One region of the Mesobacillus sp. QJM3NY_10 genome, then DNA from elsewhere that is predicted to be linked to it. Evidence: predicted binding sites of a transcription regulator. Region 1 holds the regulator's gene; each other region holds the start of a gene.

Region 1 (10,649 bases):
TCCAACTATATGGCCGCCACTGATGAGTTCACCTGCATCAAGTAGCGCTTGCTCGTCCTGTGCCGCTAATTCTCCGCTTTGATGATATAGACTAATGACAGGCCCACAAGCAGTGCAACATATTGGCTGAGCGTGATGCCGCCGATTCAGCGGGTTTTCATACTCTTCATGACACTGATCACACATCACAAATTCACTCATCGTTGTATTGGGACGGTCATACGGCAGGGCCTGAATGATCGTGTAGCGCGGTCCGCATTGCGTGCAGTTTATGAATGGGTACTTATATCTCCGGTAGGATGGATCATTCATTTCTTCCAGGCAATAATCGCAAATGGCAGCATCCGCTGATACCCAGGGTAAGGACTGAGCTTTTATTTTCTTGCTTGGAAGTATAGTGAATTCTTTAAAATAGACAGGGGGAATATCATTTACAGTTATTTGGCTAATTTTTGACAGCTGTGGCGGCGAACATTTTAGTTCTTCTAGAGCTTTTGCTAGATGGTGTTCTTTTCCTTCTATAATCAGAATGACATGATCAAGATTGTTCTGGACAGTTCCAGTTAAGTGAAACTTCTTGGCAAGCGAGTATAAGAATGGACGGAAACCGACTCCCTGCACTCTTCCTGTCACTATGATGCTTAATGCTTTGTACATTGAATATACGATTCCTTTATCCAATTGACCCAGTCCTCAAGACCCTCACCTGTCTTGGCTGACAAGACCTTTAGCTGTGCCGCAGGATTAATAAATTCCAAATCTTGTTTCGCTTCCTCCACATTGAATGAGACATATGGAAGGAGATCAACCTTGTTGATAATCGTAAGATCAGTGCGTCTGAACATCACTGGATATTTTGGGATTTTATCATTGCCTTCAGGAACACTTAATACAACGACTTTATATTCTTGTCCTAAATCATAGCCTGACGGACATACAAGGTTTCCAATGTTTTCAATAAAGAGAATATCAATATCTTCTAACTCAAATTCCGGCAAAACCTTGGCGATCATCCTTGCGTCAAGATGACAGCCTCCCACTGTATTAATCTGAATGGCTTTTATCCCTAAAAAACGCAATCGTTCCGCATCACGGTCTGTAGCCAAGTCCCCTTCAATCACCGCCACTGTAAAATCATTGCGCAATGCTTTTATCGTTTCTTCCAGAAGAGTTGTTTTTCCTGCACCTGGCGAACTCATGATATTAATGACAAGCGTTTTATTTCTGTTAAATGCTTCTCTATTATAGTTAGCAGCTAAGTTGTTATCCTTCAGCACATCTGCTTCGAGTTTAATTTTCATCGTAGTCCTCACTTCCTTCATAGGATTCAACCCTGAAAGTTTCACCGCTCACAAGCAGGCTGCCAGGAATTTCGCACTCTGGGCAAAGCGCAATCCTATAGTCAGGGCAAAATTCACATTTACAAGATTGACAACGCGCTTTTGCTTCTTCCCGGATAATGTGCAGCTTACTATCTTCACTAATCAAACTGCCTTCCTGCCTTTGAAAAAACATAAACGCCAGCTCCAATGCATCAGGCAGGACATTCGATAAATCACCAACAATGACATCAATCTTGCTCACTTTTTTAAAACCTCTTGCAGCAGCATCCTCTGAAACTATTTCCATGATTTCTTTCATAAGTGACATCTCATGCATTTTGATCACCTTCCACAACATGCTTCTTAACATTTTATGCCTGTCTTTATGGAAAAGAACTGTGAGCCTTTGGATGGTGGCTGGAACAAAAATAACTCCCCATACAACATTGTTAGGGAGTTTCTGTATTGAGATCGTCCACTCGAAAAAATTATGGAGCCGCCTCATCATATTGAGGATAAAATATTTTCTATAAGCTCAAGAAATAAAAAAGAAGCCTCCCAAAAGTTGAACAACTAATGAGAAACTTCTTTTACCTCTCTGATAAACTTCCTCTGTTATCAATCTGTAAACTGTTACAGCCAAGCCGTCCAATGGACAGAAAGCTGTATGATATCAGAACAAGAAAAAATCTTAGTTATTCAAACTTAGGGGCTTCTTCAAGTAATATTGCAGTCGTAGCAATCACTCGCGATTGAGTTCATTTGCTATTTCCGTGGTTCGATTATTATTTCTGAAAATTCACTTATTTTTCTTTAGCCAAAGGGAATTGGTCCATAAAATCATGCTCTATCATAAGATTTACACTGTCTTCACCATATTTTAATACTTCTGCCATTAATCGAGCATAATGTACACCCAAATCTCTTCTTTGGACTGAGGATAGGGACATTCCATATCTACCTGAAGCCTCTGCTGTTAGTAGCATCATTTTGTATAACATTAATCGATCTGTAAATGGAGATACCTTAACATCCACGATCTCACTCTCCCAAGTAGGCAGTTTCGGTAAATCGTTTTAAGTAAGTATTGACTGAAAAATCTCTAAATGTTTTTGAAGAATATCTACTCCACGCTCAAAATGTTTCTTTAGTTGTTTTGAGGGTGTAGCCAGAGCAAAACTTTTCATAAATGTTTTATGTAATTCCGTAGCTTTAAAATTAAAAACGAGCTGAGTGATCTCAGCAGAATTGATAGGACGGCGTTCACCAAACCAGCCAGCCAAAAAACGTTGGTGACTGACTTTTTCTGCGTGATCAGGAGTGGGAATATGTACTTCAGGATGGTGAAGTCCTTTTTTTATGATGAAATCAGATAAACGATTGTACAGCTCCATCGAATTTTTCATACATTCCTGATAAAATGCACGGATGTCTTTACGGGTTGAGGTACTTAAAGACAATGAATAAACTATTTGAGCAGCTTGAGCTAATTGGTATTTAATAAGAGCTGTGAAATTATCCGTACAAATAGCTGGAGCATGTAAATCTACATCATTTTCATCAAACTTTTGTGGAAGTGGTTGGCCTGCCTCTTCCAAAAATTCCTTTGACTTAGCAACTTCAATCTTCGCAATTTCTTCCGCATATTCAAGAATGGTACGTAACTCTTCATCTTGCGTCTTCGCAATAAAATATTTAGTAACCCAAAAAGCCATTGTGTTGGTTAAATATGAGTTCCACAAACTTGTAATTTCTGAAGGCGTTAATTTTTTTATAGAAGTCATTTTTGTCTCTCCTTAAAAAACACATTATAAAATTATCCTTTCTATTTTCTTTACTCGACAGAAACTTATTCATTTTCAATAAAGAAAAAGAAATTAAATACCCCTTTTATGCCACAAAATGCTTCGTTTGAGTGTAGCATTCCCCAATAGGGTTCACTCTATTGGGAGGAGGTGTATTATATTTATTTTAAAAGTCGAGAGTGTCCAAAATTGATAATGTATATTGCATCACCTTTTAATAGTAAGCAAAAGAAAAGGCTTCTCAAAAGTTTAATCAACTAATGAGAAGCCTCTTTTATATACCTGATGTTATCATTTTGTTAGCAAATCACTTTAAAACCCTTATTTATCAGGGGTTTTAGCGGTCATTACATCATGCCGCCCATGCCGCCCATGCCGCTCATGTCAGGCATGCCGCCGCCTTCTTCTGGAATGTCAGCAACTACTGCTTCAGTAGTCAAGAACATTGCAGATACGGATGCTGCGTTTTGAAGTGCATAACGAGTCACTTTAGTTGGGTCCACGATACCGGATTCGATCATGTTTACCCACTCGCCAGTTGCAGCGTTGAAGCCTGTGCCGACTTCTTCGCGCTTCAGGCGCTCAACGATGACTGAACCTTCAAGGCCAGCGTTGTGAGCGATTTGACGAACTGGTTCTTCCATTGCGCGAAGAACGATGTTTACGCCAGTAGCTTCGTCGCCTTCAGCCTGGATTCCAGCCACTTTGTTGTATACGTTAAGAAGCGCTACGCCACCGCCTGATACGATTCCTTCTTCAACTGCAGCGCGAGTTGAGTTAAGGGCATCTTCAATGCGAAGCTTGCGTTCTTTTAATTCAGTTTCAGTAGCAGCACCAACCTTGATGACTGCAACACCGCCAGCTAGTTTAGCAAGACGCTCTTGTAATTTTTCACGGTCAAATTCAGAAGTTGTTTCTTCCATTTGAACGCGGATTTGGTTTACGCGGCTTTCGATTTGAGCGCTGTCTCCAGCACCTTCAACGACTGTTGTGTTTTCTTTTGTAACAACAACTTTAGAAGCGCGTCCCAAAGAAGTGATTGTAGCAGACTTAAGTTCACGGCCAAGTTCTTCAGTGATCACTTCACCGCCAGTCAATGCAGCGATGTCTTCAAGCATAGCCTTACGGCGGTCACCAAAGCCAGGAGCCTTAACAGCTACTGCGTTGAATGTTCCGCGAAGCTTGTTGACTACTAATGTAGCAAGTGCTTCACCTTCAACATCTTCAGCAACGATCAATAATGGCTTGCCTTGCTGTACAACTTGCTCAAGGACAGGAAGGATTTCCTGGATGTTGCCGATCTTCTTGTCAGTGATCAAGATATATGGATTTTCAAGAACAGCTTCCATTTTGTCAGAATCCGTTACCATGTAAGGAGATGCATATCCGCGGTCGAACTGCATACCTTCAACAACATCCAATTCTGTAGTGAAGCCTTTAGATTCTTCGATTGTGATAACGCCGTCGTTGCCAACGCGCTCCATTGCTTCTGCAATCAATTGGCCAACTTCTTCGTCAGCAGCAGAGATCGCCGCAACTTGTGCGATAGAAGCTTTTCCTTCGATTGGCTTTGAAATAGCCTTCAGCTCTTCAACAGCTGTAACAACAGCCTTTTCCATACCTTTGCGGATGCCCATTGGGTTAGCGCCGGCGGTTACGTTCTTAAGACCTTCACGGATCATCGCTTGAGCAAGAACTGTTGCTGTAGTCGTACCGTCACCAGCAACGTCGTTCGTCTTGCTTGCTACTTCAGCAACAAGCTTAGCACCCATGTTTTCGAATGCATCTTCAAGTTCGATTTCTTTCGCGATTGTTACACCATCGTTAGTGATAAGAGGTGAACCGAATTTCTTCTCAAGAACCACGTTGCGTCCCTTTGGTCCAAGAGTTACTTTTACTGCGTTTGCAAGAGAATCAACCCCGCGAAGCATCGCGCGGCGTGCTTCTTCACTGAACTTAATTTCTTTAGCCATTGTAGAAAGACCTCCTCAGAATTTAAATTTATAACGTTCTGTCTATAATCGCAGTGATTATTGCACTACTGCTAGAATGTCGTTTTCACGTAGGATCAGGTACTCAGTTGCCTGATACTTTACTTCTGTGCCTGCGTATTTTGAGAAGATAATGCGGTCTCCGACTGCAACTTCAAGAGCAACGCGCTCGCCGTTCTCTAGAACACGGCCAGTTCCAACAGCTACGACTTTACCTTCTTGAGGTTTTTCTTTCGCTGTGTCGGGTAAAACGATACCGCTTGCAGTTTTTTCTTCAGACTCAACAAGCTCGATAATAATGCGATCTCCTAGTGGCTTGATCAAGTGAAACAACCTCCTCAAATTATATGTAGAATTTTTTATTAGCACTCTCCTCAATAGAGTGCTAACACAATTTATATAATAATGAATCTCTATTTTTTTTGCAAGCGTGAAGCCTAACTTTTTTTATAAAAGTTAGCAGATGAATCTAACTTCTCTCCCTTCGACAGCAAGTACTATATTTCGCGGTTTTGCAGGCAGCCTGGCCAAAAAAGGCCACCTTAAAGAGTATGCCTGTTCAAAGGAATTTTGACCAAAACATTCATAAGACACCCTGATATTTGAACTTTCCTGATGATTACTAGTAAAATGGATAGATAGCATTCTTATAATAGCTTTTATGGCATACACATAGACCGATCCGAATAGAAGGAGATTATCATATTGAAAAAGGAATACTGGTACGTCATTATTGCCTATATTGTCATGCAGCTTTCAAGCCTGATCGGCATTCCGATTGTTGCCTTTATCGGAGCTGCAATGGGAAAAAGCCTTAAGGAAATGGAGACACTCTCGATTCCATACTGGCTCGTGATCAGCTTTTCTCTCACACTTGTGATTGTGCTTCTGCTTCTAAGGAAAGAACGCAGAACAGAGACTGACCTGCGTGATGCTTCATCACCTGCAAGCTCTGCTGCCTGGGCATTCGCAGGTGTATTCCTTGCTCTGTTCGCCCAATCAATCGCGGCTAGCATCGAAAACATGATTGGTATTGAAATGGGCTCGGAGAATACACAGGAAATCATTAAATTGATTGAAATGTTCCCAGTTATCATTTTGGTTAGCTCGATTATCGGCCCTATATTAGAAGAAATCGTCTTCCGTAAAATCATTTTCGGCAGCCTGCATAAGAAAATGAATTTCTTCTTTTCCGCACTAATCAGCTCTGTCATTTTTGCGCTTGCCCATATGGAGCCGGAGCACGTGATCCTATACTCAGCGATGGGCTTCACCTTTGCCTTCCTTTATGTAAAAACAAAGCGGATCATCGTGCCAATCATTGCCCACGTTACAATGAATACAATGGTTGTCCTGCTTCAATCCGTATTTAGGGAAGACATTGAGAGAATGATAAAAGAAGCAGAGAAAATACAAAGCTTTATTGGGGGATTTTAAGTTATGAAGCAATCGCCTTTATTTTCAGGCATTGTCTACATCTTGTTAGGCAGCTTATTCACCTATTTCGCCATCCAGAATGTAAACGAGACAGGCTGGGGATTCTTTAGCTATTTGCTTGTAGCTCTTGCCACGTTCGACTTCGGGTCCGGCATCAGGATGATTATGTTCCATTTCAAACTGAAGAATGTACAGAAAAAATAGCTCCTTCATGAAGGAGCTATTTTTTATTCGACTGATTCAGTTGTTTCAGTATCTGTTGGATAATGTTTTAAGAAATAAATCAATGACTGCAGCTCAACCGCCAAATCAATGTGATGGATCCTGATCGACGGCGGCACATTCAGCCTCGCCGGCGTGAAGTTCAGGATTCCCTTGATATTCGCCTGTACCAATCGGTCTGTGATCGGCTGTGCTACGGCTGAAGGAACCGTCAGGATAGCTACCTGGATCCCTTCCTCGACGACAACCTTGTCAAGATCATCCATGTGATATATTGAGACTTCGCCGATTTTCGTGCCGACCTTTCCTGCGTCAACATCGAAAGCTATCTTGATTTTCGTATTATTATTCTTTGAAAAATTGTAGTTCATTAATGCTGTTCCCAGGTTTCCGACACCGATCAGGGCAACTTTCGTCAGCTCATCCTGGTCCAATGTCTTACGGAAAAAGGTTAGCAGGTAATTCACATTATAGCCATATCCCTTTTTACCTAAAGCCCCAAAGTAGGAAAAATCTCTTCGGATTGTTGCTGAATCCACCTTTACCGCTTCACTTAATTCCGCGGATGACACCCTTTGCTTCCCTGAAGAATGCAAGTTCAATAAGAACCGGTAATACAGTGGCAAACGTTTTGCGGTTGCCTGCGGAATCTTCATAGCATCATTCGTCATTCTCCATCCTCCACCCTGTCCGTTATTTCTATCTCAACTTTTCTTCTCTCTTGAAATCACCGTTTTTACCGCCGGTTTTTTCGACCAGATATGTCTTGCCAATCACCATGCCCTTATCAACGGCCTTGCACATATCATAAACAGTCAGCGCACATGCTGAAGCTGCTGTTAACGCTTCCATTTCCACACCTGTATTCCCTTTTGTTTTTACAGCTGCGGCGATATTTAAAATATAGTCATTACCATTTTGCTCCCAATCGAACGAAAGGTCAATGCCTGTCAAAGGAATTGGGTGGCACATCGGGATGATTTCGGATGTCTTTTTTGCCGCCATGATGCCTGCTACCTGCGCGACAGCCAGTACATCCCCTTTTTTCATCTTATTTTCAGTGATTCTACTATATATATCTTCGTTCACGGTTATGCTTGAATGGGCGACTGCCGTACGGACCGTCTCCGGCTTTTCACTGACATCGACCATCTTCGCTCTTCCCTCTTCATTAAAATGCGTAAATTCTGCCATGTTAAAGCTCCTTTCTACCAAATAATACACTATTTTATAAAACTTGTGTGTGAACTTTGTTTCAGTGTTCACAATACACAGGGAATTTTTTACACCTTACCACCTATAGCAGTTCGCACATATTGCCGTGCCTATATTATTGGGTTACACTATCTCTAAGGCAATAGAGGTGAAAATAATGATTTTATTACAGGTGAATCAGCTATCAAAATATTTTGCTGCTGATCTTATTTTATCGAATATAAAGTTTGAAATACAGACCAATGACCGAGTAGCGCTTGTCGGCCGGAACGGGGCAGGAAAATCGACCCTGCTGAAAATCCTCGCCGGGTACGAATCTCATGACGGCGGCGAGATCATTCGCCCAAAAGGGACGATGATCGGCTATCTCGCGCAAAATACCGGGCTTGAATCCGAGAAAAGCATCTGGGATGAAATGCTAGCCGTTTTTGACCATCTGCACAGCATGGAAAAAGACTTGCGCCGGCTGGAAGAAAAGATGTCGGATCCCGCCATTCTGTCAAATGAGACTGAATACGAAAGAGTCATGAAAGAGTATGACCTTCTTCAGGTGCAGTTCAAGGAAAAAGGCGGCTACCAATATGAAGCCGATATCCGTTCTGTCCTTCACGGCCTGAACTTCCATTCTTTTGATTATTCCACAAAAATATCCACTTTAAGCGGGGGACAGAAAACTAGACTCGCATTGGCGAAGCTATTATTGACTCGCCCGGATATTTTGATTCTCGATGAACCGACGAACCACCTTGACATCGATACGCTATCCTGGCTTGAGCAGTATTTACAGGGTTATGACGGCGCTATCCTGATTGTTTCACACGACCGTTACTTCCTGGATAAGGTCGTGAACCAGGTATACGAAATCTCCCGCCATCAGTTGACGAAGTTCCCTGGCAATTACAGCTCGTATTTAGAGCAGAAAGCCGCGAATTACGAACGTGATCTGAAACTATTTGAGAAGCAGCAGGATGAGATCAACAAGCTGCAGGACTTTATTCAGCGGAATCTGGCGAGGGCATCAACAACTAAGCGTGCCCAGAGCCGTCGGAAGCAGCTTGATAAAATAGACCGGATGGACAGGCCCAAAGGCGATGAAAAATCGGCTTCGTTCAGCTTCCAAATTGAACGCCAGAGCGGAAATGATGTCCTGAAGGTGGATACACTTGCTGTCGGCTACCAGAATGAGGTCGTATCTGAAAATATCACATTCAACCTTTCGCGTGGCGACAGCACAGCACTCGTTGGGCCAAATGGCGTCGGAAAATCGACTTTATTAAAAACAATCGTTGAAAAACTGCCTTCAATAACTGGAAATATTCAATACGGTTCAAATGTTTCGATCGGCTATTATGACCAGGAACAAGCAGAGCTCAGCTCGAATAAAAAGGTTTTGAACGAACTTTGGGATGAATACCCCCTTAAATCAGAAAAAGACATTCGTACCGTGCTGGGGAATTTTCTTTTTTCAGGTGACGATGTCCTAAAAATCGTTTCCACCCTAAGCGGCGGCGAAAAAGCTCGTCTGGCACTGGCCAAGCTTATGCTGCAAAACTCGAACTTCTTAATTTTGGACGAGCCGACAAACCATCTCGACCTGGATAGCAAGGAAGTGCTCGAGAATGCCCTGATTGATTACCCAGGCACCATCCTGTTCGTCTCACATGACCGTTATTTTATCAACAGGATTGCCACAAAGGTCCTCGAGCTAGACCGTGGTGGCTCAACTGAATACCTTGGTGATTACGATTATTACGTCGAGAAAAAGCTTGAGCAGGAAGAGCTGAGGGCACTGGCCGAGCAGGCCGCCAAAGCTTCAGGAAGTGCTGTGGACAACTCAAAGCAGGACAAGACCTCCTACCAGCAGGACAAAGAAGCGAAAAAACTCGAACGCCAGCGCAAACGCCGCATGGAAGAAGTTGAAACGAAGATTGAACAGCTGGAATTAGAAGTAGCTGAATACGAAGAACTGCTTTGTGATCCCGAAGTCTTCCAGGATCATGAAAAAGCAGGAGAAATCAATAGTAAAATCGAAGCCGCCAAAGAGAAACTCGACGAACTGATGGAAGAGTGGACAGAACTGGCTTAGTGAGTGAAAACCGGGCATGAAGTTGCCCGGTTTTTTATTTTGTACATAAACTCTTTAATAGAGCCCATGCTAAATTTCACAAAACTAATTGGAAAAAAACGATTGGAATTTCCAATTCGCTATAAAAATGTGATTTTCGCTATATAATTTTTGTTTTCGCTATAAAACTTGGATTTTCGCTATATAATTAAGTTTTTCGCTATAAAACTTGGATTTTCGCTTTAAAAAGTGATCTGCCCCAGATAGTGTTGTCTCATAATCAATTTTCCCCTTGTAAAAGGGGCGCTTTTTAGAAAAAACTCTTTTAAAGTATGCAAAAATCCACAAAAAAAGTCCCGAGTTGAAAACCGGGACTTTTTGTTCACATAGTTATTCACATAGTAAAGACTGATTTATGGCTTATCCAGAGACTTTTCCACATTATCCACAAAATCAGCTCGTTTTATCCACATTGTACACAGTTTTGTTCTTAAAACATCAACATATCCACAGAAGAGTCTGACAACAAATTTTTTACGTACGACTTTCGTTGTGGATAGTTATCTCCAGACCAGGATTTCCATTCAAGGTT
Region 2 (10,649 bases), 460 kb from region 1:
GGGCTACTTCAAGAGTTAGCTCGATGTTCACATCCGCATCGCTGGTTACAATTTTCAAAGCGTTATAGATCTCTGGAAGATTGCCGCTTTCAAACTTAACGTCAACAACCGGACCCATAACCTGGAGAACGCGTCCTTTGTTCATCTTGTTCCCTCCTATCGTACTAGTTGAAATATATACATCATGATGGGATGCGGCATCAAGCCACATCCCCTGTTATTGAAAAATCTATTCGAGTGCTGCAGCTCCACCGACGATTTCGGTGATTTCCTGGGTAATGGCAGCCTGACGCGCACGGTTGTAGCTCAAGCTGAGGGAATTGATCAGCTCTTTCGCATTGTCCGTTGCGTTTCTCATGGCTGTCATACGTGCAGCGTGTTCACTTGCTTTGCTATCAAGCAGTGCTCCGTAAATCAAGCTTTCTGCGTATTGCGGCAAGAGAACTTCCAGGATCTCCTCAGCGTTCGGCTCAAATTCATAAGAGGTAAGCTTTGTTGATGCTCCGCCAATATCCGTTAACGGAAGCAGCTTCTTATCTGTTACTTCTTGAGCGATCGCGCTGACGTAATGACTGTAGTAAATATATAATTCATCAAATGTTCCGTCCGAGAACATGCCAACTGTGTTGCTGGCGATATCCTGGATTTCCGCGAAGGACGGCTGATCTGCAATGCCGACGATGTCAAGGACAACGTTCATGCCACGGCTTTGGAAGAAGTCACGGCCGACACGCCCGATCGCGATAATCGCAAACTCATCATTTGATTTATGGCGTTGCTGGATCGTCTGATACAGCTGGCGCAGGACGTTACTGTTGTAAGCACCTGCAAGTCCGCGATCAGATGTAATCACTAGATATCCCGTCTTCTTGACTGGACGGCTGTTCAGCATTGGGTGGTTGGAATCCTTGCTGCCCATTGCGATGGAGGCAGTCACTTCCTGGATTTTCTCCATGTAAGGGACGAATGCTTTCGCGTTCATGACTCCACGGTTCCATTTAGCTGCGGATACCATTTCCATTGCCTTAGTAATCTGGCTCGTCTTTTTAGTCGAAGTAATACGGTTTTTTATATCGCGTAAAGATGCCATTTCGGTTCTCACCACCCTTTTACAAAAGAATTGTTAGTCCAAGGTCAGGCAGGACCAGCTAATGGCTGGCACTGCTCCTCATCAAGCTTCAGCGATCAAGCGCTTCCGCTAATTAAATTACTCGGATACTGCAAACGTCTTTTTGAAAGCGTTTAGTGCAGCAGCCATATCGTCGTCTGAAGGTAGTTCCTTCGTTGAACGGATATGATCTAACACTTCTGTATGGTTGTGGTCTAACCATGAAAGGTATTCACCTTCGAAGCGGCGGATATCCTGCAATGGAATATCGTCAAGGAAACCGCGAGTAAGTGCATATAGGATTGCTACTTGCTTTTCAACAGCAAGCGGCCTGTTAAGATCTTGTTTAAGAACTTCTACCGTACGGGCACCGCGGTTCAGTTTTGCCTGAGTTGCTTTGTCAAGGTCAGAACCGAACTGTGCGAATGCTTCCAATTCACGGTATGAAGCAAGGTCAAGACGTAGTGTACCAGATACCTTCTTCATCGCTTTGATTTGAGCGGATCCACCTACACGGGATACAGAAAGACCTGCGTTGATCGCTGGGCGTACGCCAGAGAAGAATAGGTCAGACTGCAAGAAGATCTGTCCGTCTGTGATTGAGATAACGTTCGTTGGAATGTAAGCAGATACGTCGCCTGCTTGTGTTTCAATGAACGGAAGTGCTGTGATTGAACCTGCGCCTTTAGCGTCGCTCAACTTAGCAGCACGCTCTAGCAAGCGTGAGTGCAAGTAGAATACATCCCCTGGGTAAGCTTCACGACCTGGAGGACGGCGAAGCAGCAAGGAAAGTTCACGGTAAGCTGCCGCTTGTTTTGAAAGGTCATCATATACGACAAGCACGTGCTTGCCATTGTACATGAATTCTTCACCCATTGTTACACCAGCGTAAGGAGCTAGGTATAGCAATGGAGCTGGCTGGGAAGCAGATGCTGTAACAACGATAGAGTAATCTAACGCGCCGTGCTTACGGAGAGTTTCAACCGCGTTACGTACAGTTGATTCCTTCTGTCCGATTGCAACGTAGATACAGATCATGTCCTGGCCTTTTTGGTTAAGGATTGTATCGATCGCTACAGATGTTTTACCAGTCTGGCGGTCACCGATGATCAATTCACGCTGTCCGCGTCCGATTGGAACAAGAGCGTCAATCGCCTTGATACCAGTCTGCAAAGGCTCATGAACGGATTTACGATCCATAACGCCTGGTGCACCGTACTCGATTGGACGAGTTTTAGTTGTATTGATTGGACCCATGCCATCTACTGGCTGTCCAAGAGGGTTTACGACGCGGCCGATAAGCTGTTCCCCTACAGGAACCTCCATGATGCGGCCCGTACGGCGTACCTCGTCGCCTTCGCGGATGTCCGTGAAAGGTCCAAGAATGATGATACCGACGTTATTTTCTTCCAGGTTTTGTGCCATACCCATAACGCCATTTGAAAATTCAACAAGTTCTCCAGCCATGACATTGTCGAGGCCATGAGCACGGGCGATACCGTCACCAACATTGATAACTGTACCCACATCACTCACTTGAATTTCCGACTGATAATTTTCGATTTGCGATTTTATCAGCGCACTGATTTCTTCAGCTTTGATGCTCATGAGTTTCACCCCTATCTACGAATCTTAGCCTAGCAATTTACGTTCTAAGCGGTCTAGCTTGCCGCGCAAGCTGCCGTCAAAAATGCGGTTTCCAATGCGAAGCTTTACGCCTCCAAGCAAATTGGAATCTACAATGTTTTCAATATGAAGTGACTGTTTGCCAACCTGCGGCGCGAACGAAGCTGAAAGTGCTTCAGCCTGCTCAGCCGAGAGCGGCTGGACACTATAAACTTTTGCTTCAGCCACGCCTTTTGCATCATTTGCAAGGGCGATGAACTGATCAGCAACGTCTGCGATCTGGTCTTCGCGGTGGCGGTCAACCAAAATCATCAGAGTATTAAGGACATATGTGCTTACTGAACCGAAAGCTGTCTTTAAAACCTCTTTCTTCTTCTCGTTCGGAAGCTTTGGAGACTTTAAAAATGCAGTCAATTCCGGATTGTTCACAACAACTTCTTTTACAGTGCGAAGCTCTTCCTCAACCTGCGGGAGAGCCTGCTTTTCAGAAGCGAGTTGAAAAAGTGCCAGGGCATAGCGTTTTGCTACTGTCGAGTTGCTCATCGGGCATTACCCGCCTCTTGAATGTATTCATTGATGAGCTTTTCCTGGTCAGCCGCAGAGATTTCCTTCTCGATTACTTTAGAAGCAATCAATACAGAAAGTGAAGCCACTTGTTCGCGGATTGCCGCAACAGCCTGCTCCTTCTGCTGTTCAATTTCAAGCTTCGCAGATTCTTTGATTCTGTCAGATTCAGTGCGTGCCAATGCAATGATTTCATCACGCTGTACATCGCCCTGTTTCTTTGCGTTTTCAATTAGGCCCTGTGCTTCTGTGCGTGCTTGCTTAAGCATGTCACGCTGTTCTTCCAAAAGTTTCTGTGCTTCAGCACGGCTTTTTTCAGCCGCTCCGATTTCGCCAGCAATATGCTCTTCACGTTCCTTCATGATGCCCATCAATGGACCCCAAGCGAACTTCTTAAGCAATGCTAACAAAACAAGGAACATAAAAAGCTGGAACAAGATATCGCCTGTGTTAAGGCCGGCTGCCGCTCCCAATACAAAATTCATTGTTAACACCCTCGATTCACTCCCTTCAAGAGTTGTACCATGATTAAAAAGGTCCAACATGCGTCATCTCGCTAAAAGCCTACGGCTAGAAACCGACGCATAAGGCTGCCCGTTAGAAATCCCAGGCTTGCCCGATTTTATTTCAAACGATTGCTTGCATTCAAATTCAGGTATGCTCTCGCCGGATTGAACCGGCAGAAAGCCTACATAGTAGAATGGCGAAGGTTCGCGCGGAATGATCTTCGCCATCTTAAATTCTTATAATGAATTAACCACCAATAACCATGAACGCGATAACTACAGCGATGATAGGAATCGCTTCAACCAATGCAACCCCGATGAACATTGTAGTTTGAAGCATACCACGAGCTTCTGGCTGACGAGCGATACCTTCTACTGTACGTGATACGATCAAACCGTTACCAATACCTGCACCAAGTGCTGCCAAACCGATTGCGATTGCTGCTGCTAAAAGACCCATTATAAAGTTCCTCCTTTAATGTATGAAAAAATGTTTTTTTGAGTTTTGTCCATTAAATGAACAGGTATATATTAATGGTCATGGCTCACTTTATGAGAGAGATAAACCATCGTTAACATTGTGAAGATAAATGCCTGGATTGCTCCGACGAAAACGGAGAAACCTTGCCATACAAGCATCGGAAGTGCTGCGGCCAAGTGTCCGCCTACTCCGGTTGCGAGGCTGGCTGCAAGCAGACCCAACAGGATCTCACCTGCGTAAATGTTACCGTAAAGACGAAGACCAAGTGTGAGCGTGTTCGCGAACTCTTCAATAATCTTGATCGGGAACATGAACCAAAATGGTTTAAAAAATTCTTTGCCGTATTCGGCAGTCCCTTTAAGCTTGACACCATAATAATGGGAAAGTCCTACTACCATGACTGCTAGAGTCAAAGTAATGACCGGGTCAGCTGTCGGTGATTTCCACCATAGGACGTTGTCGTAAACGACCGCGAAAGGCAGTCCCAGCATGTTTGAAACAAACACATACATCAGCAATGTGATCCCGAGGACGTGGAACCTTCCTCCATCCTTCCAGTCCATCGTACTGTTGATGATTCCTTTGACGAAATCCATAATCCATTCCATGAAGTTCTGAATCCCGGTCGGTTTCATCGCCAGTTTACGAGTGGAAAGAACTGCAATGATGAATACAAGAGCGCTCGCTATTGTGATCATCAGCAAATTTGCTAAGTTAAAAGTAAGCCCAAATAAATCTAATAATGGAGCTTCATGATGCATCAATTATTCACCTCTCTTCCCCGCTATTTACGTGATTGAAAAGACTGGACAAAAAAATCTATCATAATGACAATGTAAGCTGTCATTAATCCCAAAACCGTAAATACAAGGTCAATGCGATCGGGGTATTCCATTGCAACGATCACAGCAAGCGCTCCGGTAGCAAGCCTCGACAACGAGCCGAGCGAGCGCACCTTCTTCCCCTGTACAACCGAATCACCGAAGTTGTTCATTTTCCTCGCAAGCAGCCATAAATTAAAAAGGCTCAGGCTTGTACCAAAGATCAACCCGGCAAAAACAGATTGATAGCTTGTAAAGCCGTACCCGAGTACGTATAAAGACAACAGGGTGAATATGTATTTGCGCTGGCGGATAAACAAGTCCTGAATTTCCATAGATGGCTAGTCTCCCGAAAAGAAGTGTTGGATGAGGCGGAGCATGGCATAAACACCTGCCGCCAATCCGATCAGCAATCCGAATATTAAGAAAAGTGGCTCTGTACCAAGACTCTGGTCCAGCCATCTTCCGGAAAAAATGCCAATTAAAATGGAGCCTACCAATTGAGATAGTATAGCGGACATGAGTGCCATCGCTTGAAAAGGGTGGCGGTTGTTTCGGCGCATAAAAAACGCATCCTCACTTTTGAGAATGGGAGCTTCAGGGGGTGAAAAATCATTTTCCGAAAAAACAATATTTTCACAAAAAAAGCTTGCATATCAACATTGAAAACCTTATCATTTTATGCCCTTTGTAAGCATACAATAGGCTATTGTCAATGTCAATCCATAGCGGTGAAAAAATTCACAAAGTTTTCACTTAAAATATATACCAATAACCCTATGCTAGTATTATATTATAAAAGCTTATTTTTGCCTGAATTTTCTCAGTGTTTTTTTCCATTAATGCCGTTTTTGAAGTGTGACACGGATACTGCGAGAAAACAAATAGTTTAATGAAAATAATATAGGGCCGGAAAGGAATTACCTTTCTCCGGCCCTTGTATTATTTATAAACCACTGCTTCAATCGTGCTCTCCAGACCTTATATTTTTACCTATAAAAATCATCGCGTCTATCGTGCTCTCTCGCCCTTTTTTCTTTGCGAATACTTTGGCAAGGTAAAGTCCTTCTTCCGGCAATTTTTCCAGAGGTATTTCCTTTCCTACCATTCCCTTTTCCAGCTTTCTTCCCCAATCAAGGAATCCGACGAAGCGGTATTGATCTGGATCAAAAAGCGCGATGCCAAATTCGTCTGCTCCTCCCGGCAAATAGACTTCATAGCGATAAGCCTTACCGTTATCTGCCGGCGCGAAGTCGAAGCCCATCACCCGCGGGTAATCCGGTTCTTCCAGAACATACAAGTATGGAATCCTTATCTTGTTTTTCCCATCATCCATAACGAGGCTGCCATCATGGATTTTATCTTTTAACAAATCCGGAGTGGCTTTCATCGCTAGCTCCAAGTTTTTCGCTTCATTCGGTTTCAGCGAAAAGCTCATTGGAAGCTCCCATTCTATTCCCTGTTCTTTTTTTGGAATAGAAAATGAATAAGTTTTAGTGGCTGAACTTGTATTTTTGACTGAAAGCTTCGCACTATGACGATGCATATTATCGGCAAGCTGGAATTTACCGAATTGAAGCGACCCTGGAATGACCAGGCTCTCCGTATTGATCGCTGCCTCCAGCTGGATTCTTCCTGCTCCCTGCTCGAATGTCCGGTACCTAATGCCGTCACGGTCGCTAATATCCTTGGCCGTGTTCATGATTGCCGCCTTGATTTCAGCCGGGGTCCAATCGGGATGGGCCTGCTTGATCAGGGCTGCCGCTCCTGCAATATGGGGCGCTGCCATACTCGTTCCCTGCAGCGGGAGGTAGCCTCCTGGAATTGTACTGTTGATCGCAACGCCGGGAGCGACGATGTCCGGCTTGATTTCCCATGTGACAGTCACCGGCCCGCGGGAGCTGAAGTCAGCAAGTATATCTCTTTCTTCTATTAAATTCATGCGGATCAGCATCGAGTTTTTATTGAGATGTTTTTTTAGCGCCAATCCTGCTTCTTTACTGATCGCGGCCACTGGGATTGGCAGATTCTCTTCGAGGTTTCCAAAGAATGTTCCCTTTGTGTTGTTATAGATGATCACCCCGATTGCGCCAGCTTGAAGTGCATTCTTCGCTTTTTCGGTAAAAGTAAGCTTACCCCGTTCTACTAACACGAGCTTATCCCTTACACTCTTCACCTCCTCTTTCGTGCCCAGTCCTGCAAATACAAGGTTTTCACTTTGGGTAATGTTCCAATTGTCCGAACCCTGTAAAAGTTCTAGCCGTATTTCTTTAGATAGTCCTGGGGCGTTGAGATACGGCACCTGCATTGGAGGTGTTGACGCACCTACTGAAATGGCTTTTGAAGCCGTACCCGGTGAGCCCACAGTCCAGCGATTAGGACCCGAATTCCCGGATGAAGTTACGGCGACGATTCCTTCATCGACCGCCTTATTGAGCGCCAAGCTGATGGGGAGGTCCGGACCATTAACATCATTTCCGAGCGAAAGATTCAGGATATCCACCTTATCCTTTATCGCTTCATCAATAGCAGCTATGACCTGTTCTGTCGTTCCGCTGCCACCTGGACCCAGCGCCCGGTAGGCAATTATTTTCGCATCGGGAGCCATCCCTCGCATTCTTCCATTCGCTGCGATGACGCCCGCCACATGCGTTCCGTGCAGGGTGCTTCTAAAGCCGGCACCCTTCGTTTCCATCGGATCATCATCGCCATCAACCAGGTCATGGCCCCCGGAAAAACTTCTCCGCAAGTCAGGATGCTCATAATCGATCCCTGTGTCGATTACGCCGATCGTCACACCCTTCCCCGTTAGACGATTGCCTTTTTCATCAAGAAGCCCGCGGACTGCCTCCGTTCCAATCAATTCGAAATTATCGATAAAGCTTTCGCTTGGCTTGTATCGGTTTGGCAGGTGGGCTGAGTTCTCAACCTTGTACGTATTTACTTCGGATAAAAATTGGATGTCATTGGATTTTTCAAGCTGTTGAAGCTCGCAGATAGGTCCCTTAACGGAATATCCATTGACCGCATGCGTGAAGATGCGGCGGAGCTTTGTGTTTTTTAGGTTTTTTAGCTGATTTTTGATTTGCTGTTCTTCCACCGGCTGCTCCATCAGCACGATCGCAACTTTTTCAGTCTGGGGATCTTCTTGAGGAATCGGCGGGAGCTCCCGTTTTTGCGGTTCGAATGCAGTGAGGATTGCTATTGATAGAAGAATTAAGAAAAAATTACGCTTTTTCATGAAAAATAGCCCCTCCCTTTTAACTTAGCGTCTCATTTAAGGGAGTTTTGTATTCAGATTACATTTATTCCGCGAAAACGCTGTGCAATTCCGCGAAAAAAGTGTTGAATTCCGCGAAAAAGTTCCATAATTCCGCGAAATCAACCCTTAATTCCGCGAACTAGAATAATTCTAATCCCATAACGAAAAAAAGCACCTCTATTTAAAGAGGTGCATCAGTAAAATCTCCTTATTTTGTCCCGAATAAACGATCTCCTGCGTCTCCCAGTCCAGGTACGATGTATCCGTGGTCATTCAGCTTTTCATCTAGTGCAGCAATGTAAATGTCTACATCAGGGTGCGCTTCTTTTACCGTTTCTACCCCTTCAGGAGCGGCAATCAAACACATGAATTTGATATGCTTTGCGCCGCGCTTTTTAAGAGAGTTGATCGCTTCTACTGCAGATCCGCCTGTCGCAAGCATTGGATCGACGACGATGAAATCGCGCTCTTCGACGTCACTTGGAAGTTTTACATAGTATTCAACCGGCATTAATGTTTCTGGATCGCGGTAAAGTCCGATATGGCCCACTTTCGCTGCCGGGATCAACTTCAGGATGCCGTCAACCATTCCGATTCCTGCACGAAGAATCGGGATGATGCCGAGCTTCTTGCCTGAAAGAACTTTTGATTTTGTCTTTTCGACTGGTGTTTCAATTTCAATTTCCTCAAGCGGCATGTCACGCGTGATTTCGAACGCCATCAGCGTTGCAACTTCATCTACAAGCTCGCGGAATTCCTTTGTGCCTGTGCTTTTTTCGCGGATATAAGTAAGTTTATGCTGGATCAATGGATGGTCAAATACGTATACTTTTGCCATGTGTATCGCTCCTTTTAAAGGTAAATGAGTTGTGAACACCTGTCTGTTATATGTAAGATCTGTTGAATCACACTTCGTATAATTTTACAGAAAAACCTCTGTACAAGCAACCGCTACAGTGTAATGATTTTTCCCGGAAAAAGCGGCCCTCATTCATGGAGGGCCGCCGGGTAAAAATCTTATCTCTCTGGATATAGTTCAAACTTGCTTGTCAAATCTTCGACGCGTTTGCTTGCTTCTTCCAGCTTCGCCTCGTCTTCGTGATTTTTCAATGTGAAGGCAATGATTGAAGCGATTTCGTCCATTTCTTCATGCCCGAAACCGCGGCTTGTGACTGCGGCTGTACCGATGCGGACTCCGCTTGTTACAAATGGGCTTTCCGGATCGAATGGAATCGTATTCTTATTGACAGTGATGCCGATATCATCAAGAACCTTTTCTGCTACTTTTCCAGTCAGGCCAAGTGAACGCAAGTCTACCAATAACAAATGGTTGTCTGTTCCGCCGGATACAAGGTCGATTCCTTCCTTCTTCAAGCCTTCAGCAAGGCGGTTGGCATTCGAAATGATATTCTGCGCGTATTCTTTAAAAGAATCCTGAAGCGCTTCGCCGAATGCTACTGCTTTCGCAGCGATCACGTGCATAAGCGGGCCACCCTGAATTCCAGGGAAGATTGATTTATCGATTTTCTTCGCGAATTCTTCTTTGCAGAGAATCATTCCGCCGCGCGGGCCGCGAAGAGTTTTATGAGTCGTCGTTGTAACAAAGTCAGCGTATGGCACCGGATTCTGATGGAGGCCAGCTGCGACAAGACCAGCGATATGCGCCATATCGACCATCAAATAAGCGCCCACTTCATCAGCGATTTCACGGAAACGCTTGAAGTCAATCGCTCTTGGGTAAGCACTTGCACCGGCAACGATCAGCTTCGGCTTGTGCTCACGAGCTTTTTCTAGAACAACATCATAGTTGATTGTATGTGTAACTTCATCGACACCGTACTCGACGAAATTATACTGGATGCCGCTGAAGTTTACCGGGCTACCGTGCGTCAAGTGCCCACCGTGGGAAAGATTCATCCCAAGCACAGTGTCTCCCTGCTCAAGAATCGTGAAATAAACAGCCATATTGGCTTGTGCGCCCGAGTGCGGCTGAACATTCACGTGCTCTGCTCCGAAGATTTCCTTCGCGCGATCGCGGGCAATATTTTCAGCAACATCGACATATTCGCATCCGCCATAGTAGCGGCGGCCTGGATAGCCCTCTGCATACTTATTTGTAAGTACAGACCCCTGCGCTTCCATTACGGCTTCACTGACAAAGTTCTCTGATGCGATCAATTCGATTTTCGTGCGCTGACGCTTCAATTCATCCTGCATTGCAGCGTATAGCTGGCTGTCCTGCTGTGACAAGTGCTTCACTTAAGTTCCCCCTCTTATATGT
Region 3 (10,649 bases), 950 kb from region 1:
GCTTCCCGCAAATACTGTATTTGTTCACTTCTTCCATTTCCTTGCTGAGCAATGCCAGTTGCTGGTTTTTTTCCTGTTCAGGAAGAGCAACGATTTCATCGATTTTTTCTATATATTCAAGTGACTTGGTGATTTTCTCATTCACCTCATCATGTGTCTTATTGTCTACAAGGTCATACTTCAGTTTAAAAGCATTAAGGCTTCTGGCAGATTCATAGGTTGACCTGACAATTTCATCCCTGGTCATATAATCTGTTTCAAAGCTGAGCATGTATTTCCATGATGGCTGGGTGATTGCTTTTCTATGATCTTCAATTGTATGGCAGAATTTCTTATAGCCATATTTTTCAGGATCTTCAAATGCCGGGCTAGCCGGATCCAGGAACGGTGCAAGCGGAGCGACAAAATAGGATAGTCGTTTATCCCCACCGCACGCATTGTGAATCTCCTCACAAAAATCGACATTATCAAGGGCGCTTTGATAATCCTGATGCGGTATGCCAACCATGAAAAATATATCAATCTTCTTGCAGCTATGCTTCAATGCAGATTGCAGCGTTTCAATCACTTTTGCATTCGTGCAGTTGAATTTGCCGTTATAACGGCGAATTTTCTCATCATGTGTTTCCAAGGTCAATTCAACGCTGTATTTCGGTACAACCTTCTCGATTTTCGCAAAAAACTCTTCGTTTGCATACTGGAATAATTCAAATACCAACTCATTCTTAAGATTAATCTTGCTGAGCCTCTCAAAAAATTCATCGACATAATCCTTACCCGCCTGGCGTATATCATGAAGAATGAAAATTGGTGCCCTGCTGAAGCGCTGGATGAAAAGAATGTCTTCAACTAGTTTCGCAGGCGAGCGTTTAGCCAGGACTTTACGGTTGCAGTTATCCTTGTACGATTGTTTCGAGCCACCGCATATCAAGCATCCCTGGGTACAACCCTTTGCCGTGAGGATCGCCGTATTAGGGTATTGAAGCCAGCCGTTGTATGGCAGTGGATCCAGGAAGTTTTTATATTTGAAGACCGACTTGATTGTATATCGATAGCCGGGAATATCAAATTCATCCAGGCTGTCAGGAACATGGCTTAACGGGTTGTATACTGGAGTGTCTCCGTCCTTCCAAGTAAGGTTTGGGATCCCGCCTAGATGATGGGTTCCATTTTTCAAATGGTTGATTAAAAGGAGCATCAATTTTTCGGTTGAATCGCCCCGCATGACAAAGTCAATGAATGGATATTCTATTAGCTCTTTATGGTAATAAGTTGCTGATAAACCGCCAAAAACCATAGGAGTTTCAGGATGAAGGTTTTTCACAATTTTCGCCAGTTCAATACTTCCATGAGCGTGAGGGAGCCAGTGAAGGTCAATACCAAAAGCCCGTGTCTTGATCTTTTTCAATTTCTTTTCGACATCAAAATTTTCATCCATCAGCATTCGATTCGCGATGTTGATGATTTTAACGCGCAAGCCTTGGCGTTCTAAATATTCCGCAATGCTCGTCAGGCCAATAGGATACATTTCGAATACTGGAGAGGATGGAACAACGTCACTGATTGGGCCAGCCAACAGCGCATTTTTTCGGAAATCGTATACACTTGGCGCATGGAGAAGAACTAAATCGTATCTCAAAATACTCACCTCGAAGTAAAATATACTCTATTAATCTGCCTAATAAAGGCAATGTATGATTACACCTTAATGATAACTCCCGGATCCTTCGTCTTAGTCCCGCAAAGTGTAATATTTTGTGAACAACTGAACAAATCCGATTCTAGAGAGCGTCAGACCCTGTTGAATAAAGGGATTGCGAGTTTATGAAAGTTTTGTGGATAGGGATAAGAAAAGCGCAAGCGCCTTGGTCAGCCCCGACAAGCGCTGGAGGGCCGACCAGTGAAGTCGTTCTTTGACTTCATTGGGCGGACCGAAGCGACTCGAGGGGCTAGGCGCTGAAGCTGGACAATTCTCGAAGTGGAAATTTATACTTTCTTATCTCGTAAAAAAAAAGACTGCTAAATAGCAATCTCCCAATAAACTATTTTTCCTGCTGGACCATCAGGATTTCTTCCTCGACTCTGCCCAATTTTAGCAAATGTGAATCAAGCCGTTTGTGGATCGTGCTGAATTCTGTATTGTTTTTTAACTCTGCTTTGCTTAGCAATTCCTTTAACATGTTTTCGATTTTTGCACTCTGCGCTTCTTCCATTCTTTCAAGTGCGTCTTTAATATCTGTAATGTCGATCTGGTTAGATGTTACCCGATGTTCAATACTATCGACTTTCTCAAGACGGTCGAGTCTTTTTTCTATGTGTTCAGTTCTTTTATTCAATGAGTCAATTGAACTCTCGATACCTTTTAAGAGATTAATGATTTCAGATAACCCTTCCATTTTGCATGGCTCCCCTTTATTTGGCTTAAGGTTATTTTATCATCATTAACCACATCGATATGTTACAAAACTGGTAACAAAAAGGTTATTTGTTTGCATTTTTGCCACATTTCATCTTACTTCAGCTCTAGGTCGCTCAACGCTTTTTCAGCGTTTCTTCTGGACATATTTATGGAGTTCCAGCTTTCTTCTGAATACTGCAGATCTTGCTTTCTTTGCAGCAACAAGTCTGAGAGACCTGGGTGGTCCGGATTAATTTCATAAAGCTCCATCAGCCCCTCCACTCCTTCATAGGACAACGAATTCAGATAGTAAATATCTATTTTTCCGGATTCTGAGTAACGCTCCAAATTGCGTTCGACGACAAATCGGTCAAGCTGGATTGTGTTGACCAAAGTATAGAAAATGATTGCGGATATAATGTAGAAGCGTACAAGCGATAGCCGATCCATCCATATCCTTATTAATGAATAGCATAAAATCACCAGCAGGAAAATCATGAATGAATGGGCCAGCACCCTGGCAAAGGTAAATCCGTACGCCTCTTCATACATGAACAGACGTATAAAAGCTGAATATAGCATGACTCCGCTGAAAAAAACGAGTAGTGACAGAAGGCCGCGAATAACCAGCGTCAAAAATTTAGCCGTTTTTTCAACATAGGTAACAATTGTTGAGATGATCAGTAAATTCAGCAAAGTGACAAAAAGCAGTTCAAAGAATCCTCTGCGCGCAAATTCAGCATACGTATATCCTTCTTTCAATGTTTCACTGAAAAAATATTGGAATTGGACAACCACAAATAGCAGGTAAACGACATTCAATAAAGTCAGCACTGTCAGACTGATGACACTATCCCACGCCATCTTTTCATTTTGCGTCTGCAGTTCAGGAGGCAGAGACTGCCTGGTCCTTAGCACCTGCAGTATTCCAAAGATCACCAATGTATAAATGATGATTGCGATTGTACGCAAAACCTCTTCTTCTATTTTCAATCCCAAAAGCCAGCGCGGTATAGTACCTAGGAGGTTTCCAAACTGCTGGTCAGCAGAGACAAGCAGGTTGACGATGACAAACAAGAGCGGCAATGAAATAGCCACACCTATTAACACTTTTCGAATCGTTGCACTCTTTCTTTCTTCAATTCCCCTGACAGCCAATTTTGGAGCATACATAATGAACCTGAACACATATGCAATCGCAGCTCCTACTGTTGTAAAGAGCTTTTGGACAAACGGCCATCTATGCCACTGGTTCTCCATCGGGTAGGTGACAAGTACAAGTTGAATAAGTACCATCACTGGAATCACCAGGATGTTCAGCATATATAAAACCATATTCGAATTCAGGAAAAAACTTGTTGCGAGCAGCCATATTGAAGCAATCAAGAGTAATCCAAGCTTTTTATTCGTAAAGGAGAATGAACGATACCTCCAGAAAAATACTCCATAAAAGCAAGTAATAAAAACAGGATACGACAATCCAATTATGCCATGCAAAAATGACCTTTCCGCCAAAATTCCTAAAGCAAGACAGACCAGGAAAAATATCCAGTCTCCTTTTTTTAGTTTAAATTCCATTTTCTCTTCCATTTTCACTCTCTCCCTCCACCTAGAATAACTAGGTATATATTCAAAAAAACACCCTGCAATTCTATATACATAGAATTTCTATGTACTAGACCAAAAAAATTAGATGGAAGCCTTTTTCCCCCATCTATATCCAATCCAGCAAATCGGATACAATAGCGCCGTAAAAAGAATACAAATAATAATGAATATCGGGCTCAGCAGCGGCTGGAACCAGTCATGCGGTATTAGCTTGAACAAAGTCAGATTCATAAGAATGATGTTCGGCAGTATGGACAGGATAAAAGTCTTTTTCATCAATCTTCTCCCTTTATGGCCAAAGCCTTTGCCTATCTCATATCCAAGCAGTGCCCAAAAGAAGAGATAAAGCAAAATGATCACAGCAGGTATCGAGGTGAGGCTTTTCCACGCCATGTCAATGAAAGGGAAATCGAAAAGATTATGTACCAGAGTCAGGATGGTACCGCCAACGAAGAAAATCAGGTTGGCCAAAATGAAAACCCATTGAGTTTTCATTGGTGTCGTTGATAGTTCTTCACGCCAGCTATCCGCAATTTCTTCTGGAGTCCCCAATCTTGAATAAAGTTCCGAGCTGATATCCGCTTCATCTCTTTGTTTACCGTTAAATTCGCCCAGCATTTCTGTGATATGGCTGTCGTATTCAGCCAAAATCTGCTCTTTGTCTGGATGCTTCCCTAAATGCCTGCCAAGCTCGGTGAGGAAGTCAGTCTTTAACTGGATCATTTTTCGGTCTCCTGATCACTTTGTTCATAACATTGACGAATTGCTGCCACTCTTCTGTCTTCTCTATGAGGACTTCTCTTCCTTCTTCAGTGATCCGATAATATTTCCTGGCCGGGCCTTTTTCCTGCTCCTGCCAGTAAAATTCAATGTATTCCTGCTTTTCAAGTTTATGCAGTGCTGGATACAAGGTTCCTTCTTTTACCTGAAGACTATGGTCACTTCGCTTATCAAGTTCTTTCACAAGCTCGTATCCATACATATCCCGTTCATTCAACAGCTGGAGAAGCACAAGGGATGTGCTACCTTTTAAAAGTTCACGATTAAACATCCTATCACCTACCTAGTATTAAAAGGTATATATCCGCATCATAATATAACTTGGGTAATTTTGCAAATAGAAAATCAAAAGCAGACTGCAATCATTTGCAAGTCTGCTTTTTAAATATGACTAATTGCTTCCGGATGTTGCTTTCAGTCCAATGATGCCGACCAAAATAAAGCCTACGAACATCAGCCTTAAAAGATTGCGCGGCTCTCCAAACAGGACAATCCCGAGAATGACTGCGCCTGCTGCTCCTATTCCTGTCCAGATTGCATATGCGGTACCAATTGGCAAAGTTTTAACTGCCATAGACAAAAAATAAAAGCTTATTGCCATGCCTACCAGCGTAATCAACGAAGGTACAGCTTTGGTGAATCCTTCTGTATACTTCAGGCCTATGGCCCACACGACTTCAAATATACCGGCAATAACTAAATAAAACCAAGCCATAATTCTTAACTCCTTTCATAAGAAAAGCGCAAGCGCCTTGCTCAGCCCCGACAAGTGCTGCCCGCCTCAAAGCGCCACGTCCTGTGGCTGGCGGGTCTAGCACATCGTGTGCCTCAGAGGGCATGACAGTGAAGTCGTTCTTTGACTTCATTGGCAGGACTGAAGCGACTCGAGGGGCTAGGCGCTGGAGCTAGACACTAATCTAAGTGTAAAAGTTTATATTTCTTAAAAAACGAAAAAAGCTCAAGCGCCTTGGTCAGCCTAGACATGAACTGGAGCAGGACTAAAAAAACCCGGGAGATATCATGGATATCTCCCGGGTTTTTGTCCCTCCGTGTACACAGGCATCCCTGTGCGCCCTCTCTCGGACCAGTCCAGCATAAACGCCGCGGAACCCTAGAGGACTTTTTATAAAAGGAATAATAACATAATCTACTTCTTCAGTCAAAAATGCCAATCAGGTCTCCTGGGGCTGCTTGTTCATCATTGTTTCATATTCATTTGATGGCAAAGGAGGCGAGTAGAAATACCCCTGGACTTCTTGACAGCCAAGTGATTTCAACAGGTCAATCTGCGATGCCGTTTCAACACCCTCGGCAATGACCTTTAACTTCAGGTTCGTTGCCATTGAGACAATCGTTGATATGATTTCGCGGTTTTCCTGGGAGTGTGAAATGAAGCTTTGGTCAATTTTCAACCGATCGACTGATAGTTTACTTAAATAGCTCAAAGAACTGTATCCCGTTCCAAAGTCATCAATGCTGACTTCAATTCCAATTTCCCTTAATGCCTGGAGCTGTGAGTTGATACTGTCTTCCTTCTTGATCATGATGCTCTCAGTCACTTCGATTTCAATCAACTCACCATAAAGATCATACTCCTTAAGAGTATGCTGCATGAACTTTACGAAATCCTCCTGGTAGAAATGGATAATCGAGATATTGATTGAAGTACGAGGAACCTCGAACCCCCGATCTTTCCATGTGACAAGCTGACTGAACACCTGCCTGATGATTAATCTCTCGAGGGGTACGATTAAGTTCGCCTCCTCGGCAATCGGGATGAATACACCAGGAGGAATCATTCCATGGCGAGGATGCTTCCATCTAGCCAATGCTTCAGCCCCTGTTATTTCATTAGTTGTTGCATTGTATTTAGGCTGGTAGAAGACGGTGAGAGATTTACTATTTATAGCGTTCCGCAAATCATTCTCAAGCTCAAACTTATTCACGTTCTGATCCACCATACTCTGGTCAAAAAACTGATAGTGGTTTGCACCGTTTTCTTTTGCCTTATACATCGCCATGTCAGCGTATTTCAGCAATAATTCAAGGTTATTTGTATCTTCAGGATACTTCGAGATTCCAATACTTGCCGTGATCAGGAATTCCATGCCCTCCGCAAAAAGCGGTGACTGGAATTCTCGTACAATCTCATTGGCAATCTTGTCTGGCTGATTTCCTTCAGTAACAAGAATCGCGAATTCATCACCGCCAATTCTTGCCACAAGACATTCCTCTGGCACAACTTCTGAAAGCTTCTTGCCGATTTGCATCAAGATTTTATCACCAAACGAATGCCCGAAGGTATCATTGATTCTTTTAAACCGGTCAAAATCAAGATAAATTAACGAAAATGCTTCATCCTTTATAAATTGTGAAGCCATTACTTTCTCTAAGTTCCGTCTATTAGGCAAATTAGTAAGTTCATCATGATATGCCAGATACTCAATCATCTTGTCTGCTTTTTGCTGTTCTGTTATGTCCCTGACTATCCCAAAGACACCAACTGTTTTATTTTTGACAATAATCCTGACTGCTGTGATCCTCACGTCCGCATAAGTCGAATCAGCCCTTTTAAGGGTGGTTTCAATCAATTTCGTCTCGCCGCTAAGGACTTTCATGAAATATTTCCTGATTTTCTTTTCTTCCTCGCTACCGCCAATCAGATCAATGAAATGCAGTCCAGCTAATTCATTAGGCATGTAACCTGTCAGTTCAACTGCCTCTTTATTGACACTTAAAATATATCCTTGCAAATCGACCCTGAACACAGAATCAGGGTTATGGCTGAACAAGGATAAATGGGATTGGACATTCTTCATGATGAGCTTTTCGCCAAACAGGTCAGGAACGAGCATGAATAATAAGTTTGCGGCGGCCATATAAATGAACGGTGCCAGGAAAGAATGCACGCCGCTTCCATCCGTAATCTCCATCATTGAAGTCAAGACGATATATGGAATGCCTCCCATTGCCATGCCCCCAAGGACACTTCCCGTATATTTATAATTTTTGACAAACTCATAAATATCCTCATTTGTAATCTGCATTAAAAATCTGATCAGCGTGAAGGATGTAACCAATATCATCAAAAATACCATCACCGATAATATTGGCTGAATCTCGATTGCTTCCCTGAAGATTATATAAAATGCAGTATACTCTGCCATCATGATACTAGCTGCGATTAATAGGCTGGTGAATATATACTGCGATGTGTTCGCAATGTCCCTTTGTGCCAGGCTCAAAGCCGCATAGGACCCAACTCCGCAGATACCAAAGAATAACAGAAAAAATAAATAAAAATTGCTCGTCGAAAATGGGACGCCTGCGGAAATAATAACAAACAGATGGGTCAGCATAAATGTAAGAGCCAAAAGAAGTGAATAAAGGACCATTTTACGTTTTTTTCTATCAATAGCCTTTTTGATTTGCCTGCTGAATTCAACCGCCATTATTGACGAAATGATTAAAAAAACGACAGTCAGAGCTATATTATTAAAGTCGAATATGTACATATGGGGAATATTCATCCTGCCCCTCGTTTCTGTCTGGTTTATTTGATTTCAGACTAGCGGTCTATGTATGACAATTTCCGGGAATAAAACTGAAGCTTTCTAAATATTATACAATATTCAACATTAATTGAACTGTTTTGAGTATCATTTTCACAATTTTCAAAACGATCCATTACCAATCTAACGGTAAATTTTATATAATATAAGGAGAAGCAATTCATTTATTTTCTCTAAACCCTCCCCGGTTCCTGCTTCAATCACCATGGTAAACCATTTTCAAAATATCACAAAAGCACAGACTCTTTCTTTTATATCGGCAAAACCACAGATTTTTTAACCCAAATCCGCTTATAAGGCTTTACAAATATATAACGCCACATATGTTATTGGATTATTGTGAAATAAGGGTACTTCCTGCCCTAGAAAGGAGGGGAATAGTATGGATAAGGATAAGGAGAATGACAGAAGAAATATCAAAAATACTTTTCCGCGAAAACCCTGCTTAAGAGTCGCAGCTGCAGCAGTCTGGCCAATTATCGGTTATCTGATTGACCTCGTGTTTGATTTAATCCCATATGTAACTGTTTTAGGTTCCGTTGGAGGCTTTGCCCTATATTTTCTTTTCACTCACAGGACGACAGAAATACCAAACCATACACCAAAGGTTTGGCCAATCATTGAGACCAGTGTTGAAGAGATAAAAAAAGCAGTACGTATTTATTCGGAACAGCTTCCAAAAGGCGTCTACCGCACAATTCTCGTTAAGGAAGATAACAGCATTGATGTTGAGCAACTTGCCCCAATCCTTAAAGGCCTTCCATCCCGAAATTTTTACATGTCAAAGGAAACATATGATATTTTCGATGAAGACGAGAAAGATCTCGCACTAACGATAGATAAAGTCCAGAAAGCAGTAGACCTCTATGTTAGGGAGAATAAGGAATATCCAATGCTGCCTTATGATCCATTAAACAGGGTGAACTATTATCAGCTTTTGAAGGCCCATTGCCTGGACACCCAACCAGAGATTGAGCTTTATATCACCAATTACGATGGTCTCGTTACCCATAAAAAACCAAAGAAGAACAGCACAGGAAATTGAATAACTGTGTAAAAGAAAAGATACAGTTATAATAGGAGCAGGAGGCGATTAACTTGGAAGAAAAGAAAAATAATTCTCCTGTAATGGAGCTTGATGAGGAAACTTTATTCATCGTTTCACAGACTTTCAAGGCACTTTCAGACCCGACACGGCTCAGGATCCTCCATCTTTTGTTCCAGGGGGAACATTCGGTCAATGAAATAGCTGAAAAACTTTCATTACTGCAATCAACCGTTTCACACCAATTGCGTTTTCTAAAAAACCTCAGGCTCGTCAAATTCAGGAGAGAGGGTACATCTCTATTTTATACGCATGACGACGAACACGTCATTGACCTGTTAAAGCAAAGCATAGAACATGCCAGCCATCATTGATGAGATTGTCCATCAATATTGGCTGGCATGTTTTTTTACACAATAATCCGACACACGCAATAATCAATTGCAAGGTCCGTGCGCACATGGGCACCCATGCTCTTCCCCTTCTACCTGAAGGGTACTATGATCAATTCCAAAGCGGTCGTGCAAAAGCCTTTGTGCTTTGTGGAGTACGCGATCATGTGCTCCTTCCCCTTCGACGGCAATATGCCCACTAAGCATTAAGACACCTGAAGTGATCGACCAAACGTGAACATCGTGTACATCTTTTACTTCTGGAATCTTCATTATTTCATCCTTCACTTCATTCAATTCAATCTCCTGAGGTGTGCCTTCCATCAACACATGGAAGCTCTCCTTTGTCACTCGCCAGCCGCTGATGATGATGAGAATCGCAACCGCAACGCTTGCAATGGGATCCGCAAGTCCCCAGCCAAAAAAGTAGATCAGCAATGCTGCTGTAATTGCGCCAACCGAGCCAAGCATATCTCCCAGCACATGAAGGAATGCGCTTCTTACATTCAAGTTCTCATCTTTGTCTCCACTCATCAGGATCCAAGCGGCGATGATATTGACAATTAACCCGATAACCGAAATCGTCAGCATTCCCATGCTTTGTACTTCTGGGGGATCTGTAAAACGTTGGTACGCTTCAACAAATATATAAATCGAAATGATGATTAATGTAAGACCGTTTAAAGCAGCTGCAATGATTTCAAATCGTTTGAAGCCAAACGTCTTTGATTGTGTTGCTTTTCTTTCACCAAGCTTCATTGCGAACAAACTTAGCCCAAGCGCAGCCGCATCACTCAGCATATGGCCCGCATCTGATAGCAGTGCAAGGCTGTTTGTGATTACCCCGCCAATCA

The links. The regulator Rex, encoded in region 1, represses fermentation and respiration genes when NADH is low (regulators of the CRP and FNR family bind a similar motif). The targets are predictions, from matches to a motif close to TTGTGAAATATTTCACAA.
Region 2: the regulator Rex is predicted to act here: its motif matches at 5,836-5,853, upstream of AC0VX7_RS22875 (AtpZ/AtpI family protein).
Region 3: the regulator Rex is predicted to act here: its motif matches at 1,756-1,773, upstream of AC0VX7_RS06090 (TIGR04190 family B12-binding domain/radical SAM domain protein).

What each region holds. Positions count from the first base shown of each region.
Region 1 covers NZ_CM149675.1:252,554-263,202, reverse strand. The annotation lists gene hypF (carbamoyltransferase HypF) at 1-681, opposite strand, end outside; gene hypB (hydrogenase nickel incorporation protein HypB) at 642-1,301, opposite strand; gene AC0VX7_RS01445 (hydrogenase maturation nickel metallochaperone HypA/HybF) at 1,291-1,659, opposite strand; partial or broken gene AC0VX7_RS01440 (DUF3231 family protein) at 2,126-3,106, opposite strand; gene groL (chaperonin GroEL) at 3,475-5,100, opposite strand; gene groES (co-chaperone GroES) at 5,158-5,442, opposite strand; gene AC0VX7_RS01425 (CPBP family intramembrane glutamic endopeptidase) at 5,824-6,555, shown strand; gene AC0VX7_RS01420 (YdiK family protein) at 6,559-6,759, shown strand; gene AC0VX7_RS01415 (redox-sensing transcriptional repressor Rex) at 6,783-7,448, opposite strand; gene moaC (cyclic pyranopterin monophosphate synthase MoaC) at 7,477-7,971, opposite strand; gene AC0VX7_RS01405 (ABC-F family ATP-binding cassette domain-containing protein) at 8,150-10,078, shown strand; gene tsaD (tRNA (adenosine(37)-N6)-threonylcarbamoyltransferase complex transferase subunit TsaD) at 10,592-10,649, opposite strand, start outside.
Region 2 covers NZ_CM149675.1:4,571,685-4,582,333, forward strand. The annotation lists gene atpD (F0F1 ATP synthase subunit beta) at 1-145, opposite strand, end outside; gene AC0VX7_RS22840 (F0F1 ATP synthase subunit gamma) at 230-1,090, opposite strand; gene atpA (F0F1 ATP synthase subunit alpha) at 1,208-2,716, opposite strand; gene AC0VX7_RS22850 (F0F1 ATP synthase subunit delta) at 2,741-3,277, opposite strand; gene AC0VX7_RS22855 (F0F1 ATP synthase subunit B) at 3,274-3,792, opposite strand; gene atpE (F0F1 ATP synthase subunit C) at 4,052-4,264, opposite strand; gene atpB (F0F1 ATP synthase subunit A) at 4,336-5,046, opposite strand; gene AC0VX7_RS22870 (ATP synthase subunit I) at 5,070-5,441, opposite strand; gene AC0VX7_RS22875 (AtpZ/AtpI family protein) at 5,448-5,669, opposite strand; gene AC0VX7_RS22880 (S8 family serine peptidase) at 6,068-8,347, opposite strand; gene upp (uracil phosphoribosyltransferase) at 8,577-9,206, opposite strand; gene AC0VX7_RS22890 (serine hydroxymethyltransferase) at 9,386-10,627, opposite strand.
Region 3 covers NZ_CM149675.1:1,197,980-1,208,628, reverse strand. The annotation lists gene AC0VX7_RS06090 (TIGR04190 family B12-binding domain/radical SAM domain protein) at 1-1,639, opposite strand, end outside; gene AC0VX7_RS06085 (hypothetical protein) at 2,043-2,396, opposite strand; gene AC0VX7_RS06080 (DUF4153 domain-containing protein) at 2,513-3,988, opposite strand; gene AC0VX7_RS06075 (HAAS signaling domain-containing protein) at 4,088-4,729, opposite strand; gene AC0VX7_RS06070 (PadR family transcriptional regulator) at 4,710-5,057, opposite strand; gene sugE (quaternary ammonium compound efflux SMR transporter SugE) at 5,178-5,501, opposite strand; guanidine-I (ykkC/yxkD leader) riboswitch at 5,813-5,912, opposite strand; gene AC0VX7_RS06060 (sensor domain-containing protein) at 5,959-8,316, opposite strand; gene AC0VX7_RS06055 (DUF3939 domain-containing protein) at 8,741-9,403, shown strand; gene AC0VX7_RS06050 (ArsR/SmtB family transcription factor) at 9,487-9,777, shown strand; gene AC0VX7_RS06045 (cation diffusion facilitator family transporter) at 9,841-10,649, opposite strand, start outside.